One region of the Shewanella sp. GJ50-10 genome, then DNA from elsewhere that is predicted to be linked to it. Evidence: predicted binding sites of a transcription regulator. Region 1 holds the regulator's gene; each other region holds the start of a gene.
The links. The regulator sigma-54, encoded in region 1, starts transcription at its own class of promoters, with help from an activator protein. The targets are predictions, from matches to a motif close to GTTGGCACGNNNNTNGNNT.
Positions count from the first base shown of each region.

Region 2: the regulator sigma-54 is predicted to act here: its motif matches at 2,980-2,998, upstream of nirB (nitrite reductase large subunit NirB).
Region 3: the regulator sigma-54 is predicted to act here: its motif matches at 1,430-1,448, upstream of AC0L4E_RS13115 (flagellar hook-length control protein FliK).
Region 4: the regulator sigma-54 is predicted to act here: its motif matches at 1,629-1,647, upstream of AC0L4E_RS02135 (TorF family putative porin).

Region 1 covers NZ_JBVVSS010000001.1:341,323-346,084, reverse strand. Annotated here, with positions in the region: gene lptC (LPS export ABC transporter periplasmic protein LptC) at 1-288, shown strand, start outside; partial or broken gene lptA (lipopolysaccharide transport periplasmic protein LptA) at 323-805, shown strand; gene lptB (LPS export ABC transporter ATP-binding protein) at 1,090-1,821, shown strand; gene AC0L4E_RS01325 (RNA polymerase factor sigma-54) at 2,003-3,487, shown strand; gene hpf (ribosome hibernation promoting factor) at 3,512-3,799, shown strand; gene ptsN (PTS IIA-like nitrogen regulatory protein PtsN) at 3,802-4,245, shown strand; gene rapZ (RNase adapter RapZ) at 4,242-4,762, shown strand, end outside.
Region 2 covers NZ_JBVVSS010000001.1:1,692,810-1,697,571, reverse strand. Annotated here, with positions in the region: gene nirD (nitrite reductase small subunit NirD) at 1-87, opposite strand, end outside; gene nirB (nitrite reductase large subunit NirB) at 84-2,738, opposite strand; gene AC0L4E_RS07025 (ANTAR domain-containing response regulator) at 3,059-3,688, opposite strand; gene AC0L4E_RS07020 (glycosyl transferase) at 3,759-4,762, opposite strand, start outside.
Region 3 covers NZ_JBVVSS010000001.1:3,109,004-3,113,765, forward strand. Annotated here, with positions in the region: gene AC0L4E_RS13115 (flagellar hook-length control protein FliK) at 1-1,326, opposite strand, end outside; gene fliJ (flagellar export protein FliJ) at 1,535-1,981, opposite strand; gene fliI (flagellar protein export ATPase FliI) at 1,981-3,318, opposite strand; gene fliH (flagellar assembly protein FliH) at 3,287-4,405, opposite strand; gene fliG (flagellar motor switch protein FliG) at 4,482-4,762, opposite strand, start outside.
Region 4 covers NZ_JBVVSS010000001.1:532,139-536,900, reverse strand. Annotated here, with positions in the region: gene AC0L4E_RS02150 (hypothetical protein) at 1-70, shown strand, start outside; gene AC0L4E_RS02145 (response regulator transcription factor) at 160-957, shown strand; gene AC0L4E_RS02140 (HU family DNA-binding protein) at 1,169-1,441, shown strand; gene AC0L4E_RS02135 (TorF family putative porin) at 1,739-2,431, shown strand; gene AC0L4E_RS02130 (hypothetical protein) at 2,763-2,939, shown strand; gene AC0L4E_RS02125 (hypothetical protein) at 3,009-3,407, opposite strand; gene AC0L4E_RS02120 (alanine/glycine:cation symporter family protein) at 3,477-4,762, opposite strand, start outside.

The sequences.
Region 1 (4,762 bases):
GCTGAATGGCAATTAACAGCTGATTTAGGCAAGCTTAATAAAGAGACTGGCAAAGTCGTACTGCAAAATAATGTTATTATTGATGCAATAAACATCAATGAACCAGTACAATCGCTAACAACAAGCATGTTGGCATTAGATTTGAACACCATGATAATGACGTCTGATCGACAAATTTATGTCTCAGGCCAAGACTTTAATATACAAGGCTTAGGCCTTTATGCTGATTTAAATGCCGAAGAATTAGAGCTTTTAAGTCAAGTAGAAGGAACGTATGAAGCAAAGTAAAAACCTTACTGTCTCACTACATAATTTTGTAAAGATGAGTCTAGTTGGAATAAGCCTAATTGGGGTCACTAGCGTAAGCGCAAAAGAAGGTGACTTACAGCAAGAACTAAAAGTCGCCGCAGTGAGCCAAAAAGCAGACATTAAAAATAACCAAGTTATTTTCTTTGGTCCTGTCACAGTGACACAAGGTACGATTAACATTAATGCCGATGAACTTCGTGCATTCAGTGCTGAATCCGGTGGCAAAAAAACCATGATTGCCACAGGTAATCCGGCAACCTTTTCCCAAGAATTAGACGACGGCCGGATTGGTACTGCAAGCGCAAATGAAATCAAGTATGAACTCGCTACCAGTATTTTGACTTTAAAAGGCAACGCAAAACTTGATCAAGCTGGCAGCCAAGTGACAGGTAACTTGATTAGCTACAATATTGATAAGCAACAATTAATTGCTGAAAGTACTGGTGACGGTAAAGATCGCGTTATTACGATTTTCCAGCCAGAGAACTACCCAGATTTAAATGATTCAAAAGGCAATTCAGAGCAGCCTGAATTAGAATCACCAAAAACTGAAGAGTCAGAAAAGCTCATTGAAGATCAAGCAGCATCAATCAATGAAGTGAAAACAGAAGCTAATAATGCTGAAATAACAGCGACTGAAGTAACTGATACAGAAGCTTCTACGCCTGTAGTCGAAGTGCCTGAAGCAAATGCAGACACTTCAATTGAAGGCCTGCAAATTGAAGACAAGCCAAGTACAGATTCATTACCTGAAACACCAGCGCTAGAGCAAACTCAATAATGACACAAATAACGTTAACAGCTGAAAACTTGGCAAAAAGTTATAAAAGCCGTCAAGTGGTTAAAAATGTCAGCCTGACAGTTAAAACCGGGCAAATTGTTGGGCTATTAGGGCCAAATGGTGCAGGTAAAACCACCACCTTTTATATGGTGGTTGGGTTAGTTAAAAGCGATAAAGGCCGGATATTAATTGATTCTGACGATCTCACCGCAGACCCAATGCACCTTCGTGCTCGAAAAGGCATTGGTTATTTGCCACAAGAAGCCAGTATTTTTCGAAAGCTGACTGTACACGATAATATTATGGCTGTACTACAAACTCGCAAGAGTTTAACCACAGAGCAGCGTATTGAAGAATTAGAGCACTTATTAGAAGAGTTCAATATCACCCATATTCGAGATAGCCAAGGCATGGCATTATCGGGTGGTGAACGTCGCCGAGTAGAAATCGCACGCGCATTGGCAGCCAATCCTAAGTTCATTTTATTGGATGAGCCTTTCGCAGGTGTTGATCCTATCTCTGTGATAGATATCAAGAAAATTATTCAACAATTAAAAAGTCGTGGTTTAGGTGTGTTAATTACAGACCATAATGTTCGTGAAACACTTGATGTGTGTGAGCGCGCGTATATTGTCAGCCACGGAGATTTAATTGCAGAAGGCACGCCTGCTGAAATCTTAGACAATCAGCAAGTCAGGTCAGTATACTTAGGTGAGCAATTCAAGCTATAGTTAGCATTCTTTAGTGCACAATATGGCATTTCGCGACCAGTATCAGTCCCACTTTTTAGCGCTATGTTCTAGACTCAACTTAAGCCAAGGTTCAGCTTAAGCCTAGAAGCAGTTTAAAAAGGTGCTAGACCCACACAATTGTTAGTCGCGATGATGAAATTCAATTAGGGATAAGCGGTAAATGAAAGCCTCACTCCAACTTAAAATGGGTCAACACCTGACAATGACCCCTCAGTTGCAACAAGCCATTCGCTTATTGCAACTTTCCTCATTGGAGCTCCAGCAAGAAATTCAACAAGCACTAGACTCAAATCCACTCCTTGAGCTCGAAGATGAGTTTGCTAAAGCAAAAGAACCTGTAAAAGAGAACGCCCAGCAAACCGATACTGATTTTAGTGACAACAGCCAAGTTACCGTTGAAAAAGACACCTCAACAGTTGATACCACAGAATCATTGACCAAAGAGTCAATGCCTGAAGATCTCCCAATGGACACCACATGGGATGAAGTTTATACCGCCTCTCCTAGCTCAGGTTCTGGGGCAGTTGCTCGTGATGACGATATGCCCTTTCAAGGTGAAACCACCGAAGGCCTTTATGAACATCTTGAGTGGCAAAAAAACCTTACCCCATTTTCAGAAAATGATTTGGTCATCGCCACTGCCATTATCGATGCAGTAGATGAGCGTGGTTATTTAACTCAAACCACCGAAGATATTTTACAAGCTTTAGGTCTTGAAGATATTGAACTCGACGAAGTTGAAGCCGTACTCAAACGAGTTCAGCATTTTGATCCTGTAGGCGTTGCAGCAAGAGATTTAAGTGAATGCTTAATGATCCAACTCGGGCAATACCCTGATGAGATCCCTTGCATCGACAATGTAAAATTGCTCATCGGTGAACACCTTGATTTAATTGCTGGTCGCGACTTTAGATTATTAATGCGTAAAACCAAGCTTAAAGAAGATGATCTACGTGAAGCGATTCAATTTATTCAAACGCTGAACCCTCGTCCAGGCTTACAAATCACTCCTATTAAAGATGAATATGTCATTCCTGATGTGACAGTGTTTAAAAAGAGTGGTCGTTGGGTCGTTGAATTAAATCCAGATAACATGCCAAAAATTGGTGTGAATCAGCAATATGCAGCTATGGCGAAAGGTTCTGCAAATCAGTCAGACAGCCAGTTTATTCGCGGCCATTTACAAGAAGCAAAATGGTTTATTAAGAGTATTGAAAGCCGCAATGAAACCTTATTAAAAGTGGCTAATTGCATTGTGCAATTCCAGCAAGGCTTCTTTGAGTTTGGTGAAGAAGCCATGAAACCAATGGTACTTAATGACATTGCTGAAGCCGTTGAGATGCATGAATCAACCATTTCTCGTGTTACCACTCAAAAGTACATGCACACCCCTCGCGGACTTTTTGAACTAAAATATTTCTTCTCTAGCCACGTTAGTACCGATGATGGCGGAGAATGTTCTTCTACTGCAATTCGTGCCTTTATTAAGAAACTTGTTGCAGCGGAAAACCAGAAAAAGCCACTTAGCGATAGTAAAATGGCGACGCTACTGGCTGAACAAGGGATTAATGTTGCTCGGCGTACGATCGCCAAATATCGTGAAGCAATGCTCATCCCTCCCTCAAACCAACGCAAGAGCTTATAAGCCTTTGTTATTGGAGGATGATCTATGCAAATTAACCTGACTGGGCACCATGTAGAAATCACGCAATCTTTACGTGAGTATGTACAAACTAAGTTTTCAAAGCTTGAACGACACTTCGAACAGATCAATAATGTACACGTTGTGCTCAATGTTCAGAAGCTGCAACAAATTGCTGAAGCAAAATTGCACCTCAAAGGAGGTGAAGTTTTTGCCGTATCTCAGAACGCAGATATGTATGTCGCAATTGACGCCCTGATAGACAAATTAGATCGTCAGGTAATTAAACACAAAGAGAAGTTAATTAAACACTAACGATGGAACTTCGTACCATTCTGCAGCCGGCGTGCACCTCCTGCGCCACGCCGGGCAGTAAGAAAAAAGTACTGGAACTTATCAGCGATTTAATGGCTGCCCAGTACCCAACCCTATCTTCACAGGCTATTTTTGAAAGTTTAATAGCTCGTGAAAAAATGGGTAGTACAGGTATAGGAAATGGCATAGCGATTCCCCATGGTCGATTAACTGATATCGAACAACCGATAGCAATTTTGATCAAGTGTGAAGAAGGCATCGAGTTTGATGCTATCGATAAAAAACCCGTGGATATATTATTTGCGCTGCTAGTTCCTTCTGATCAATGCCAACAGCATTTAAGTACGCTGTCGACGATGGCTGAAAAACTGAGCGATAAATTAATCCTTAAGCGACTTCGAAAGAGTCATGACGCTACAGAACTTTATCAGGTTATTACTGCATGAAACTTGTCATCGTATCAGGACGATCAGGCTCAGGTAAATCAGTTGCACTAAGGGTATTAGAAGATTTAGGTTATTACTGTGTTGATAACCTTCCTTTACCACTTATTGGCAGCTTACTTGAGCAGCTCAAAGGAAATAACGAACTTGTCGCTATTAGCGTCGACGTTCGAAATATTGAAGAGCAAGGTAAAGTGCTTAAAGAGCAAATAGCCTTATTATCTGATGATACGACCATCATTAGTTTATTCTTAAACTCAAATGATCAGGTTCTGCTTAAACGCTACAGTGAAACCCGTCGATTACATCCTCTTTCTAAGAATCAAATCTCGTTACAAGAAGCCATTCAGCTTGAAGGTCGATTACTCGAACCGATTGCTAAAATGGTTGATCACTACATTGATACCTCGCAATTGACCATTTATGATCTTAGCGATCAGGTCAGACAGATATTAATGGGCAGTGTTGATAAAGAGTTAGTGATTCATTTTGAGTCATTTGGCTTCAAGCATGGCATGCC
Region 2 (4,762 bases), 1.4 Mb from region 1:
TATCGCAACCGCTTTACCAGCAACCCAAGCAGCAACACCTGTTCCTTGAGGTAAAGTTGATTCATTACATACGTTTACCCAACTCATACTAATTCCTCCGCTACAGCTTGCTCGTTTTGTTCACTGGTGATGTCTTTAATCGCTATATTTCCAGCACCTGATGATTCAGGGCTTAATGGGAAACGTTGCTCACGAACGCGCTCGTATAAATGTGTCTCACCTTCTGGCATCGCATCAGGGTTAACAAACTCATTAAAGCGCGCTAAAAACTCCGGTTTATCTAAACTGGTTTTCCATTCGCACTGATAAGTATCGACTACATTATTCATTTGCGTATCTAACTCGGCAGCAATGCCTAAACTGTCTTCAATCACTACAGATTGCAGATACTCAAGGCCGCCCTCTAACGATTCCATCCAAACAGAGGTACGCTGTAACTTGTCTGCAGTTTTAATATAGAACATTAAAACTCTATCAATGTATTTCACTAAGGTTTCAGTATCTAAATCAGTGGCAAACAAATCACCATGACGTGGACGCATCCCACCATTACCCGCAACATACAGATTCCACCCTTTATCCGTTGCAATCACACCAATATCTTTACTTTGTGCCTCTGCACATTCACGGGTACAACCAGATACTGCAAATTTAATTTTATGAGGACTACGCAGACCTTTATAACGATTTTCTAAATCAATCGCGGTGCCAACTGAATCTTGAACACCATAACGACACCATGTGCTACCGACGCAAGATTTAACAGTACGTAGTGATTTACCGTATGCATGACCCGTCTCAAAACCTGCATCAATTAGCTTGTGCCAAATAATCGGTAACTCGGATAATTTGGCGCCAAACATATCAATACGTTGGCCACCGGTAATTTTGGTGTACAAATCGAATTCTTTGGCCACTGCACCAATTGCGATTAAACCATCTGGGGTGATTTCGCCGCCCGCAATACGCGGTACAACCGAATAAGTCCCGTCTTTTTGTAAGTTACCTAAGTAGGCATCATTAGTATCTTGAAGTTGCACGTGACTACTTTCTTGGTTCAATACATATTTATTCTGTAACGAAGCAAAGATTGACGCGGCAGCGGGTTTACAAAGATCGCAACCAAAAGTGCTGTGTTGTCCAGTGGGTGATTTTTTACCATGTTTAGTAATCAAACTATCAAAGTCAGTAATATTCTCGACCTGACATAAATGATAAAGGGACTGTCTGTCATGCTCAAAATGCTCACAAATACCTGTGTTACATTCAACCCCTTCAGCAATAAGGGCTTGATCCATCACCTGTTTAACTAATGCTGAACAACCGCCACAACCTGATGCTGCGCGAGTACACGACTTAATTTCAGCGATGGTATGGTTACCTTCTTTCACTGAATTAACAATATCGGCTTTGGTTACCTGATGACACGAACAAATAATAGAGGTGTCTTTTAACTCAACAGCAGATTCATCACCAGTCATTAGCAACTCAACCGCATTACCTTCAATTTCATCTTGTGATAAATAACAATCTAATAGTCGGTTGTAGTCACTATTATCGCCGACTAACACCGCACCTTTTAGGAACTTACCAGTTTCATCTAGCCAGAGCTTTTTATAAATTCCTGATTGGTTATCTGAAAGCTCAACAAACTGCGCATTTTCAAACCCACGGCTTTCACCTATTGCAGCAACATCTACACCAAGCAATTTAAGCTTGGTACTCATGTCTGCACCTGTAAAAGTAGAAGATGAAGCTGAACTATCAGCACTTGCAGCAATGTGAGACACAGCAACACGCGCCATTTGATAACCTGGTGCAACTAAGCCAAAAATGCGGTTTTGCCATAAAGCACATTCACCAATGGCATAAACATCTGCCGCTGAAGTTAAACAGTTATCATCAATGGTAATCCCGCCGCGCTCACCCATTGCTAGGCCACTTGAACGAGCCAATGCATCTTGCGGGCGAATACCTGCTGAAAACACAATCATGTCTGTTTCAAGGAAGGTATCATCGTTAAATGTCATGCGGTGCATAGCCGACTCGCCATCAATAATGGCGGTAGTCGCTTTTGAAGTATGAACCGAAACACCCAAGTCATTAATTTTACTTTTCAGTAAATCACCGGCTTTATCATTTAACTGAACTGGCATTAACTGCGGTGCAAACTCAACCACATGGGTTGTAACTCCTAACGCCATAAGCGCATTTGCAGCTTCTAAGCCTAATAGCCCGCCACCGACGACAACGCCTACTTTAGATTGGCTTGCTGCGGCTTCAATATCTTGTAAATCTTCAATGGTGCGGTAAACCACACAACGTTCTCGATCATTACCGTTAATTGGCGGTACAAAAGGATACGACCCCGTTGCCAAGACTAAACGGTCATATGTGCTAGTGATACCATCTTCAGTAGTAATGGTTTTATTTTCTGTATCTACTGCCGTAATGCGCGTCTCTAGATGAAGTTTTACACCCCAATCTTGGTAATCCTGTGCACTTGTTAACATCAGCTCATCAGCGCTGCCTGTTTCAAAGTACTTGGATAACTGTACACGGTCATATGCTGGACGAGGCTCTTCACCAAAGACTTCAACATCAAATTGATTTTGTAAGCCTTGACTGCATAACTGTTCAATAAAATGGTGCCCGACCATGCCATTTCCGATCACAACAAGCTTTGGCTTTGCACTTGTTACTTTCGTTGAATTCGACGTTCCTGTTGAATTAGCCATCGTAGGCTCCTTTATTATTTTGAATGCTAAAAAACAAAAAGGCGCCAATCTCTGGGTTAACAGAGATGGCGCCATTGCCTATGATTCAAATTTTTAAAAATAAACTGAAAAAACTTTTACTGACTAACAAATCATTATGAGTGTGACTAAGACGCCATTGCCTTAAATCAAACCCTCATATTCATCAAAATATTCGCTAGCCTTTAATCTTGGATAAATTTCTCACTACATACATTTAATATTGCATCGACTATGCCAACCCGATAATTATTATAAACCACTGATAATTAATACTTAAAAGTCACATTAAATATAAACACTTAGGCTTCCTTGTTCACCACAGGAGCAGTTGCACCAAACTGATGCATCTTCTTTGCCTCAAGTTGTTGCGCTGCAGTAATGATCTGCTGCGCCATGTCTGCAAGACTAATGCTTCTATCCATTGCTTGTTTTTGAATTAATTCATGAGCTTGTGATTCAGAAACACCTTGTCTTTGTAACAGTGACTTAGCCTTAGACATGAGTTTTAAACCTGTACACTGGGCATCAAGCAGCTTGACCTTTTCAAGTATATTAGACGCGCTGTTAAAGCGAATTTTGGCTAATCCGACTAATGAGTTTAATCGCTTTGGGGTCATTTTCTCTGGCACAAAAGTGACTCGACCGCACTTTAATAAATTCTCAAGATGACTCTCATCCCAAGCGTAAGCATTAACGATTATTGGCAATGCTGTACTTGCCAGTAATCGCTCAATAAAAACTTGTTGCATAGGTTGCAACGCTTCAGTAAAAAACACCAAGCACAAACCGTTACCTTTCATGGCTTGACGCTCTAACTGACTTAGCGAGGTCATCTCGACACAAGGCTCAACAGAGCTCAGCTCAGACATACAATCTACAAACAAATCTTCATTTTTAAACGAAGGGTCACGATAAACTAAATTAACCATGAGTTAGCTCCGAACGTTATGGTTAAGAAACAGAATATTAAATTCGCTAAAACTACTGTAATCAATAACTTCATGGCCGCTGCTCGCACACATTGGCATCCGCTTGATAAGAGTTCATAAACGTCTCACCAGTTTGGCTTAAGTCATCTTTAAAAGAGGCGCTATTATTGCGAAGAAGCCAGTCTTTATTGGCTCTTTTAATCGCTTTTTCAATGGTTAATGAAGGCGACAACAAGGCATACACTAAGGCCATTGTTGCAGTAATACTGCTAATGGCTTGGTGCAACTGTAAATCTGTCAATTCGGTTTCGTTAATATCAACACCGCGCCACAACTGTGCAAGCAAGTATGCTGGCAAATCAGACTGCCCTACTTTTGCACCAACAAAAGCCTCAAGCTGTGTCGGCATGTCCATCTGCTCAGTTTTAGAGGCAAAGTGAGTACCGGCAGCACTAAAACGTAGCAAGCTTACTTGAGTGGTTACTCTTGGATTAATCTCTGTTTCACCCTGCAACCCTTTAAAAATGGCAATATTGGCAGGCTTTTCTGCTCTATTAGGTACTTGTTGTGCAGCCAATAGTATTGCGACTTGTTGGTGCTGCTTATCTAAACCGGGATGAAAATAGCTGCGTAAACTAAATGCTGCATTAGTTGGATTAATACAACGAACTGACATTTGAATTAAACTTCGAAGCCCCAATTCTTGGTGTAAGCGGCGACAATCATTAAGTACAGGAACGATATCAGCAGAGTTAACGTAGATAACCCCAGAAGACGCTAAATTGGATTTCGCTTGCTCTGCGGTAAAACAACGTGGAATATCTAGCGCAGAAATAAAAGCTTCAACATGTCGACGATGAGGCAAAGATTGACTGTCGCCATGTAAGATAATGGTTTTGCCATTTTTCGCGAGTGTTTTAGCCGCTAATAATAACCAAGGTAACTGCTCTCTTTTACCTGCATAAACTGGCCAGTCGATATCAGCTTTAATTGATTGCCACTGAGGTGAGACTAACTTTTTTAATCCTGCAGCGACGCCCGCCAATTCTTCAATGGATTCACCACGAACACGCA
Region 3 (4,762 bases), 2.8 Mb from region 1:
AACTTGGAATTGCACTTGTGTTTGTTCACCATTTACTTGAACCTTCACTACCATATGCCCCAACTCTGCAGGATCAAGACGTATTTCAGCGTGTTGAACACCTTGCCCGACCATAGTGATCAATTGTTGCTTCATGACTGGGGCAAACTTTTGAATCATATCTTGCATTTGTACTGCGGACTCAACGCCTTGGCGTAATGAAAGTTGAAATTGAGGAACATCACTCTTGTGTTGCGGAGTCAAACTACTTTGGTTTTGTAATGTCTGGTGTTGAAGTGATTTTGAATCTATTGCATCACTTTCCTTTCCAAGCTCAGTTGCTAACCCATGATTAGTGGCATTACTTGCCGCATTCGCTAAAGCATTATTAAAAGCCACTTTCGATGTAGGTTTATCTAACGAAACACTTAACTCAGCCTTACTAAGATTAATTGAGTTAGTATCTTTTTCGGCATTCTTAGCATCCAATTTATTTGCATTAGAAATCGCTTTTTCTTCAGCAATAACCTTCTCAGCACTCGCTAATTGAGCACTTGTTAATGCTTGAGTAGTGTTTACGTTAGCAGCACTAGATTGACCTGCGTTTGATTGAATTGCAGATTGAGTGGCTGTATCCACTTTTTTAGCTTCAGCAGCATTATCACTTTCATTTATTGAGGTTGTAGCTGTTTGAGCATTAGGTTTTACATCTGGTATTAAAGGTAAAACCTGAGCACTTGCTGAATCTGTCTGCTGATTAAAGCTCATAATTAATTTGTTCAATTCGGAAGGACTCAACCCTGCAAGCTCTTGTTCACTCATAGACGAAAACTGACTCAAAGCATCTAATTGTTCAGTCGATAATCCATTTAAAAATGATGCGGTTACAAGCTCACTATCTTGACCAATAGCATCAACAGGTATATCACTATTCAACAAATCTTTATCTATTGAATGCTGCGTTACATCGACTAATGCTAATTCGCTACCTGTTTGAGAAAGTTCTTCTTGAGACTGCAACTGTAAGGAAAGTGCTGACTCCGACGGCAAACCTTTGCCACCAGCCTCAGTATCAGATGTTGATTCAAAGTTTTCAGCTAAACCTATTTGAGCAAAAATTAACTCAACGTCGCCTTCTTTTGATAGCGTTTCTTTATTATTTTCTGCTGAAACGTCAGCATTTTTTGTTAGCTTCGTTTTATCAATATCTACTTGTGCAGCTTGATTAAATGCTGATAAAAATGAATTGTTTTCAGTACCTTGCGACGTTCCTTGCGCAGAGCCTGCAACTTGTGCATTGGCTGCTTTACCGCTATTTCCAAGTAAAATACTGCTCATTTGTTGCATAACGCACTCCACTAACAATCATTCAAAATGAACTGATTGGCCTAAAAATCAAATTCAGAATAACAGTCACAAAGCTGACACTTTGATGACTAACTCTATAAATAAGCAAATAAAATGCCAGCTTCATTAATTTATATAGATTAACTAGCAAGTGATTAGCAATATAAGGATTGGTGCAATGATTAATTAGTTAATAGGTTTACAATGTCTATCGAGGTGTTTTGCGAATGAATTGCTGCATGGCAAATTCATCTGAGGCGTTTTGCTCACGTTTATTTTCAATCAACTGCGCTTTTAATGCATTTTTATCAAGCAGCATTTCTACTGCTTTACGTTTTTGTTGCTTTTCTTGCCAGTGAACTTGGCGGTAACCTGTTTGCTTTTCCGCTTCTTTTACCGCATTGACTTGTTGAATAAGAGCTTGATCGACTTGCTTAATAAACTCATGAAAAGAATGATATTCACTGGCACTTAGGGTTTTCCCTTGGCTCTCACCCATTTGTTTCATGTATTCAAGACGATAATTATTTAATGCGTCAAGTTGACCTTGGCACTTATGCTGCTCTAATTGAGCCGACTTTAATTGCAAAGCGGCTTGCTCTTCCGCTTCTTTATTTATTTTTAATACTGTCAGTAAAGGATCTGCACGGCGCATTATTTACATTGGGCAGCAATTTGCCCCACCATGGTTTGGCTATCATTAAACGAAATAACATCCTTAAAGCCTTGTCTTAAAAATGCATTCATAGCGGGCTGTAACCTAATGGCATTATCTATTCGTGGATCGCTACCTTGAGAATAGGCACCAATTGAGATCAAGTCGCGGTTTTGTTGATATGTAGAATACATTTGCTTCACTAATCGCATCGACTCAAGGTGTTCGGGCGCAATAACCATGGGTGCCACACGGCTAATAGATTGTTCAATATCAATTGCAGGGTAATGCCCAGAATCAGCGAGGGTTCGAGATAATACAATATGCCCATCTAAAATCGCTCTCGATGCATCTGCAATTGGATCTTGCTGATCATCACCTTCTGTCAAAACAGTATAAAATGCAGTAATTGAGCCTTGTCCCGGCCCACCATTTCCTGCACGCTCTACTAAGCGAGGTAGCTTAGCAAACACTGAAGGCGGATAACCTTTGGTGGCAGGCGGCTCACCAACAGCTAACGCAACTTCACGCTGCGCTTGGGCATAGCGAGTTAAGCTATCCATCAGTAAGAGGACGTTGTAGCCTAAATCTCGAAAATACTCAGCTATACGAGTCGATGTTTCACACGCTCGAAGTCTCATCAGTGGAGAGGTATCGGCTGGCGCTGCAACCACTACAGATCTTGCGCGACCTTCTTCTCCCAAAATTTCTTCAATAAATTCTTTCACCTCACGGCCACGTTCACCCACTAAACCGACAACAATAATGTCAGCAGTGGTGCCACGAGTCATCATGCCTAATAACACACTTTTACCCACGCCAGAGCCTGCAAACAAGCCCATACGCTGCCCTTTACCTACGGTCAGCATGGCATTAATCGCTCTAACACCTACATCTAAGGGTTCTGAAATAGCTCGTCTTGCTAAAGGGTTAATTGGCGGCGCATGACGAGAGGCTTGTTGATCTGTATTTAACGGGCCTAAACCATCAAGGGGTAAACCGCTACCATCGAGCACTCTCCCAAGTAAACTTAAGCCAACGTTTAAACCTGATTGCTCACCTAGTGGTTGCACTCTCGCCCCTGGTAACACACCTCTTAATTCATCAACTGGCATTAAATACAATAGCTCGTCATCAAAACCTACCACTTCTGCGACTAGTTCTCCTGCCATCGTTTCTATAGAACATAAACTGCCTACGGGAGCTCTACAGCCAGTCGCTTCAAGGGTTAATCCCACTACTCGCACCAATTGGCCACTTGCTACAGGCCTGAGAGGGCTCACTTTTTGACTTTGAACTTTAAGCTTATTCAGTAACTGATGTTGACGGTTTTGCATCGTCTAGTACCTCATCAGTTTCTAATGGTTTGGCTTGCTCATCTGTACCATTTTCAATTGCAGATGCGTGATGAGGTTCAACTGAAGAATCTGTAGCTTGGAAACTGTGATCTTCTATAGATGATTCTTCTATAGGTGGTTCATGACGAGTGGGTTCTTGCAAACTTGTATCATTCTCACTGATGACTGAATCTGTAGATTCAGTCATTTGACTGCTTTCCGTCGTTAAGCTTGAAGATTGCTTTTCGGGTAAATGATCCACGACTTCAGTAGTGTATTGAGGATGCTCAGCTTTTATCGATTGCACATTTGCGTGAATACCACCAGCTTGTTCTTGTAGATCATGGAGTACCTGACGCATTCTTTCTTCAACACGAAGATCCACACTTGAACGCAAACTGTTGATAATGCAATCACCCGGATTAAGTGATGGGTCAGCTTCAATATCCCAATGATTTTTCTGTAATTGCGCATCACTGTATAATTCGGTCACTAGAGTCGCATCATCAGGGTGTAATCTAAGTTTAACCTGCTGATCTTTTATAGGGAGGGAGTCGACACCTTGACGAAGCACTGATAAAATATGTTCTGGATGAGTTTTAAGTTCATGACCAACAACTGATTTAGCCAGGTTTATGGCCAAATTTAGTACTTCTGCTTCGATTTCAGCATCAAGTAGCATCAAGGGTTTCTCGAACTGCTCCACTAGTTTAGTTAACCGTTCAAGTACTTCATTCGCTTTAACTTGGCCAACTTCGTAACCTTGTTGCTCACCTTGAGCAAAGCCCTCAGTATGACCGAGCTCCAACCCTTCAAGTTTACCTTGTTCAAGACCTTGGCTATGACCTTCAACTTTACCTTGCTCGAAGCCCTCTTGTTCGGCTTCGACTCGGATTTGCTCAATCTCAGCCATGGTTGGCGGTAACAGTGGTTTTTCATCAGTTTGAGCAGGCGGGTTTTGGCTGCCAAGATGACCAAATAAATTCGACGGTGAATCCGTTTGTTCTTCGGTCACATCAGGCAATTGCCAGTGACTGAAATCTAAGTCATCATTTTCGATTGATTTTTTGGTTTTAGATTCCGTCATGAACTGGCCTAATTTTTACAGCAATTAATTTATATTATTGTGCAGATCTTCGATGAGAGTGCTTTGTAGTGAAAAGTTATAAGAACTCTTCTCCACCACCACCGCCAAGCATAATTTCCCCACTATCACTTAAGCGACGAGCAATTGCGAGAATTTCTTTCTGCGCCATTTCAACTTCACTGATCCTAATTGGACCCATTGCTTCAAGATCGTCTCGTAATAGTTCGCCAGCTCGTTTAGACATATTACCGATAATTTTATCAGATAATTGGTCATCAGCTCCTTTTAATGCTTTCATCAGTACATCTTGCTGCACTTCGCGTAATAAGACTTGAACGCCGCGATCATCAACATCAA
Region 4 (4,762 bases), 190 kb from region 1:
CATTCTTGGATTTCAGTATTGGGTCGCATTAAGTAAAAAAACCAAAGAATACTTACAGCAAGCTTGTTAACGAAAACCTGCATAAATGTGTATTCGGAACCAAGCTTGAGTTAAAATAGGCGTTATAAGACTCAATTATAATAATAAGAAGTAATAAAAATGAGCCATTTATCACCCAGTGAATTATCCATTTTGCTGCTAGAACCTTCTGATGTTCAACGTAAAATCATCACAGGCAGATTAAATCAAGAAGGCGTTAATAGCATTCAAACCGCTTCGAGTATTAGTGAAGCAAAAGAGATTATCGCCCGTCATACGCCAGATCTCATTGTCAGTGCATTACATTTTGAGGACGGTGAAGCCACCGAACTATTAAGCTTTATTAAACAAAGTAAAGCTTACCAAGATATTCAATTTATGCTGGTTTCTAGCGAATGCCGCCGTGAACAATTAGAGATATTTAGACAGTCTGGGGTAGTGGCGATCTTACCTAAACCTTTCGATGCTGATCATCTCGCTACTGCACTGAACTCAACCATTGACTTAATCAGTAATGATGAGTTGGATTTGAGCCATTTTGATGTTCAAGATATTCGCACTTTGGTGGTTGATGATAGCCGTATGGCCCGTAACGTCATTAAACGCACCATTGGTAATCTAGGGATAAGAATTATCAGTGAAGCCGAAGATGGCGCTCAAGCCATTGAGTTAATGCAACAACAAATGTTTGATTTGGTCATCACCGATTACAATATGCCTAGTGTTGATGGCTTAGCCTTGACGCAATATATTCGCAACGAAAGTCAGCAATCACATATTCCCATTTTAATGGTTTCTTCTGAGGCCAATGACACCCATTTAAGCAATGTGTCTAGTGCCGGCGTTAACGCCCTGTGTGATAAGCCTTTTGAACCCAAACTTGTCAAACAACTCTTGTATCAACTGTTAGAGGAATAACATTTAGCCTCAGCTATTTAAGTTGACTGACTTAATTGACTAGTCATATTCGCCTTTTAAGTAGCTCAATCAGGTAATTTATCCCTTAAATGTCGTCTAAATGCCATATAGCTACACATTTATCAGATAAAAGGCTTTCAAAGCCCCATGGCTTATGGCATGTTAATCTAGTTTTAAATAAACACATCTATGGAAAGCAGAGAATATCAACATGAACAAAAGTGAATTAATTGCAAAAATTGCAGAAAATGCTGAGTTAACTAAAGCTGAAGCTGGTCGCGCACTAAAGTCTTTTGAAGAAGCTGTTACTGAAGCCATGAAAAGTGGTGACAAGATTTCTATCGTAGGTTTTGGTTCTTTTGAAACCTCAGTTCGTGCAGCACGTACTGGCCGTAACCCACAAACCGGCAAAGAAATTCAAATCGCTGAAGCGACTGTACCAAAATTCAAAGCTGGTAAAACACTTAAAGATAGCGTTAATTAATTTAACAGCTTGAATTATAAAACCTCCTAACTTGGAGGTTTTTTTATGCCTCAAACTTAATGTTCCCTACTGAATTCTGCAGCAATAACGCACAACAAATGTGCACCTCCGCCTCATTTTAATGCAACATTTTTGCTACAAGTCGGTGCAAAATACGCCAATAGACTGATATTAATACCTTTTTAAACATGGCACACCATTAGCAATACCTCATACAGATAAAATCAACATTGAACCAAGCTGCCCGATGAACAAGCAATTGGTGCAATGAATAAGAAAAACTTGAGGGAATGAAAAATGAAAAAATCGTTATATAAAGCTATTGCGCTATCAACAGGTTTATTACTCAGTGGTTCAGCATTAGCTGAAGTCACGGGTAATATCGGTGCGACGTCTAACTACCTATGGCGTGGTGTGAGCCAAACAGATAATGGCGCTGCAGTTCAAGGTGGCATTGATTATGCTGCAGACTCAGGTTTTTATGTTGGCGGTTGGGCTTCAAATGTCGACTTTGGTGACGGCACCTCATACGAGCTTGATATTTACGCGGGTTACGGTGGCAATATCACAGAAGACTTAAGCTATGACATCAATTATCTTTATTACGCTTACCCAGACTCTCCTGGTAGCGTAGATTTTGGTGAAGTGACTGTTGGTCTAGCTTGGAAATGGTTAGATGTTTCATACTCTCATACAGTGAATGGCGGTGATGATATTGCTGCAGAACCATTAGATTCAAAAGACATGATGTATGCACAAGCTAACCTAACCTTCCCATTAACTGAAAAGTTATCACTGGGCGTGCATTACGGTTACTCAGATGGTGATGTCATCACAAGCTGGTTCGGTACAGATAGCTACTCAGAATACAATGTTTCACTCAGCGCAGATACTGATTACGGTACAGTGTCATTTACTGCATCAGATACTGACTTAGATGAAGACGATGCTAAAATTGTACTAGGTTACTCATATAGCTTTGGATTATAAGACTTAATTAACGCTTTCAACATTATGGAAGCTTGATTTAAGCATGTTAAGCACAAAAAACGCCACTCACTTGAGTGGCGTTTTTAATGGCAGAAATAAAAATTTTCAATTCTACAATTAAGCAATTATTTAAATAGCTGCTACATTCAAATTATGTCGCTAATTTGATGTTTTCGCTTACGTCTATTAGCCCAATTTTATCGTTTTACCAAACATTGACGTTGCTGGCACCAAGTAACCTGTGACACTCAGGGCAGATTTACCTTTCGCTTTTCACACTTGTTTGAACACTGACTCAGCACTGTCAGTGAACAATGACATAGAGGGTAGAATGATGGCCAATATTACTGAAAACATTCCCAATGACACTGAAATTGAAGCTATGGTCACGCCTAGAAACAAACGTTCAGCAGAAATTATTGAACGTAAAAGGCAGGTTAAACGACGTCTAGATGATTATTTAGAACAGGCAGAGCTAAGAAGAAATCTTGATGATGAGCTGTTTTGAATCAATAAACTCACTTATCGATCAAGCTTTTTATAAGTGAGTTAATTAAGCTATAGACACTTTTAATCATTACGATTTTAAAAAGTATGCAAGCCCACTGCACTCTAAATAAACAGAGCAAGCAGGATAAATCATTTCCCCGCAGTCAGTAATAATAAGCGCATTTCCGCCTCTTTCCTTGGTTTGTACTTTCAGTTCTTTCTGTAAAGTGTTCAAGCTAGGGGTACCAAATTCTATTTGTTCGCGGGTGCTGGCGCAAAATGTTGTCACCACTTCACCTAATGGTTCATTGTCGTGATTATAAAGCTCGCTCGGTTGATAAACCTCAACTGTAGAGGCTACAGCTTGATGGGTAATATATTGATCTGCATTGGTTCTAAACGACACCCCATTACAGCCAGCCAACAATAACGAACATACCAATAATCCACTCAGTGTCTGTATCGTTTTGCGAGTTACTTTTATCATGTAATATCCTTTTTAAAGTAAAGGCATACACTCCCCTGTGTATGCCATTGCATGAAACCTATAGCTTCATTAGTTCTCTAAAGCTTGCGCCTTCTGCTTAGCAAAATATTCACGAGTTAGAGCAAATACCACTGGGCTTAATAGCGCGAGCGCAATCAAGTTTGGAATCGCCATCATAGCGTTCAGCGTATCCGCTAATAACCAGATAAATTCAAGAGAGCTCACTGCGCCAATTGGCACCACGAGTGTCCACACTAATCTAAACGGTTTAACTACCTTGTCACCAAACAAATACTGCATACATTTTTCACTATAAAAACTCCAGCCTAGGATAGTGGTAAATGCAAAAACAGCCAGAGCGATAGCAACAATATAATTGCCCATAGGCAGTGCATGCGAAAAGGCAAATGATGTTAATGCAGCGCCTGTTTCACCTGATGTCCAAGCGCCAGAAACAATAATCGCCAAGCCTGTAATCGAACACACAATAATGGTGTCAATGAATGTACCCAGCATGGCAATTAAGCCTTGCTTTACTGGTTCATTGGTTTGCGCTGCGGCATGAGCAATAGGGGCGCTACCTAAACCTGCTTCATTTGAAAATACACCTCGGGCGACACCAAAACGAATCGCTGCCCACACTGCAGCACCAGCAAAACCGCCTTGAGCAGCGACAGGATTAAACGCACTGTGAATAATTAATTGAAATGCTGCAGGAACTTGGTCGGCATAAACCACTAATACCGCTAAACCAGCTGTAATGTAGAACAAGGTCATTAACGGCACTAATTTACCAGCGACATCAGCAATACGCTTAATTCCGCCCATCAGTACAGCGCCAACTAATACCATTAGCACTAAACCTGTAACCCAGTTAGGGACACCAAAGTTACTACTCATCGCATCAGCAACAGAGTTAGTTTGCACTGTATTACCGATACCGAAACCAGCGAGTGATCCTAATACCGCGAATGCTGTGCCTAACCAAGCCCATTTGCTGCCGAGGCCATTTTTGATGTAATACATCGGACCGCCGACATGATTACCATTACCGTCTTTTTCACGAAATTTTACTGCTAACACGGCTTCAGCAAACTTGGTTGCCATACCGACTAAAGCAGTGCACCACATCCAAAACAAAGCACCTGGGCCACCTAAGAAAATAGCCGTTGCCACACCAGCAATATTACCGGTACCAATGGTGGCTGATAATGAGGTCATCAAGGCATTAAACGGGCTAATCTCGCCTTTTCCATCTTTATCAGATGTATCACGTCCTGACCATAACAGCTTAAAGCCTGTGCCTAATTTTAGGATTGGCATTAATTTCAATCCAATGGATAAAAATAATCCCA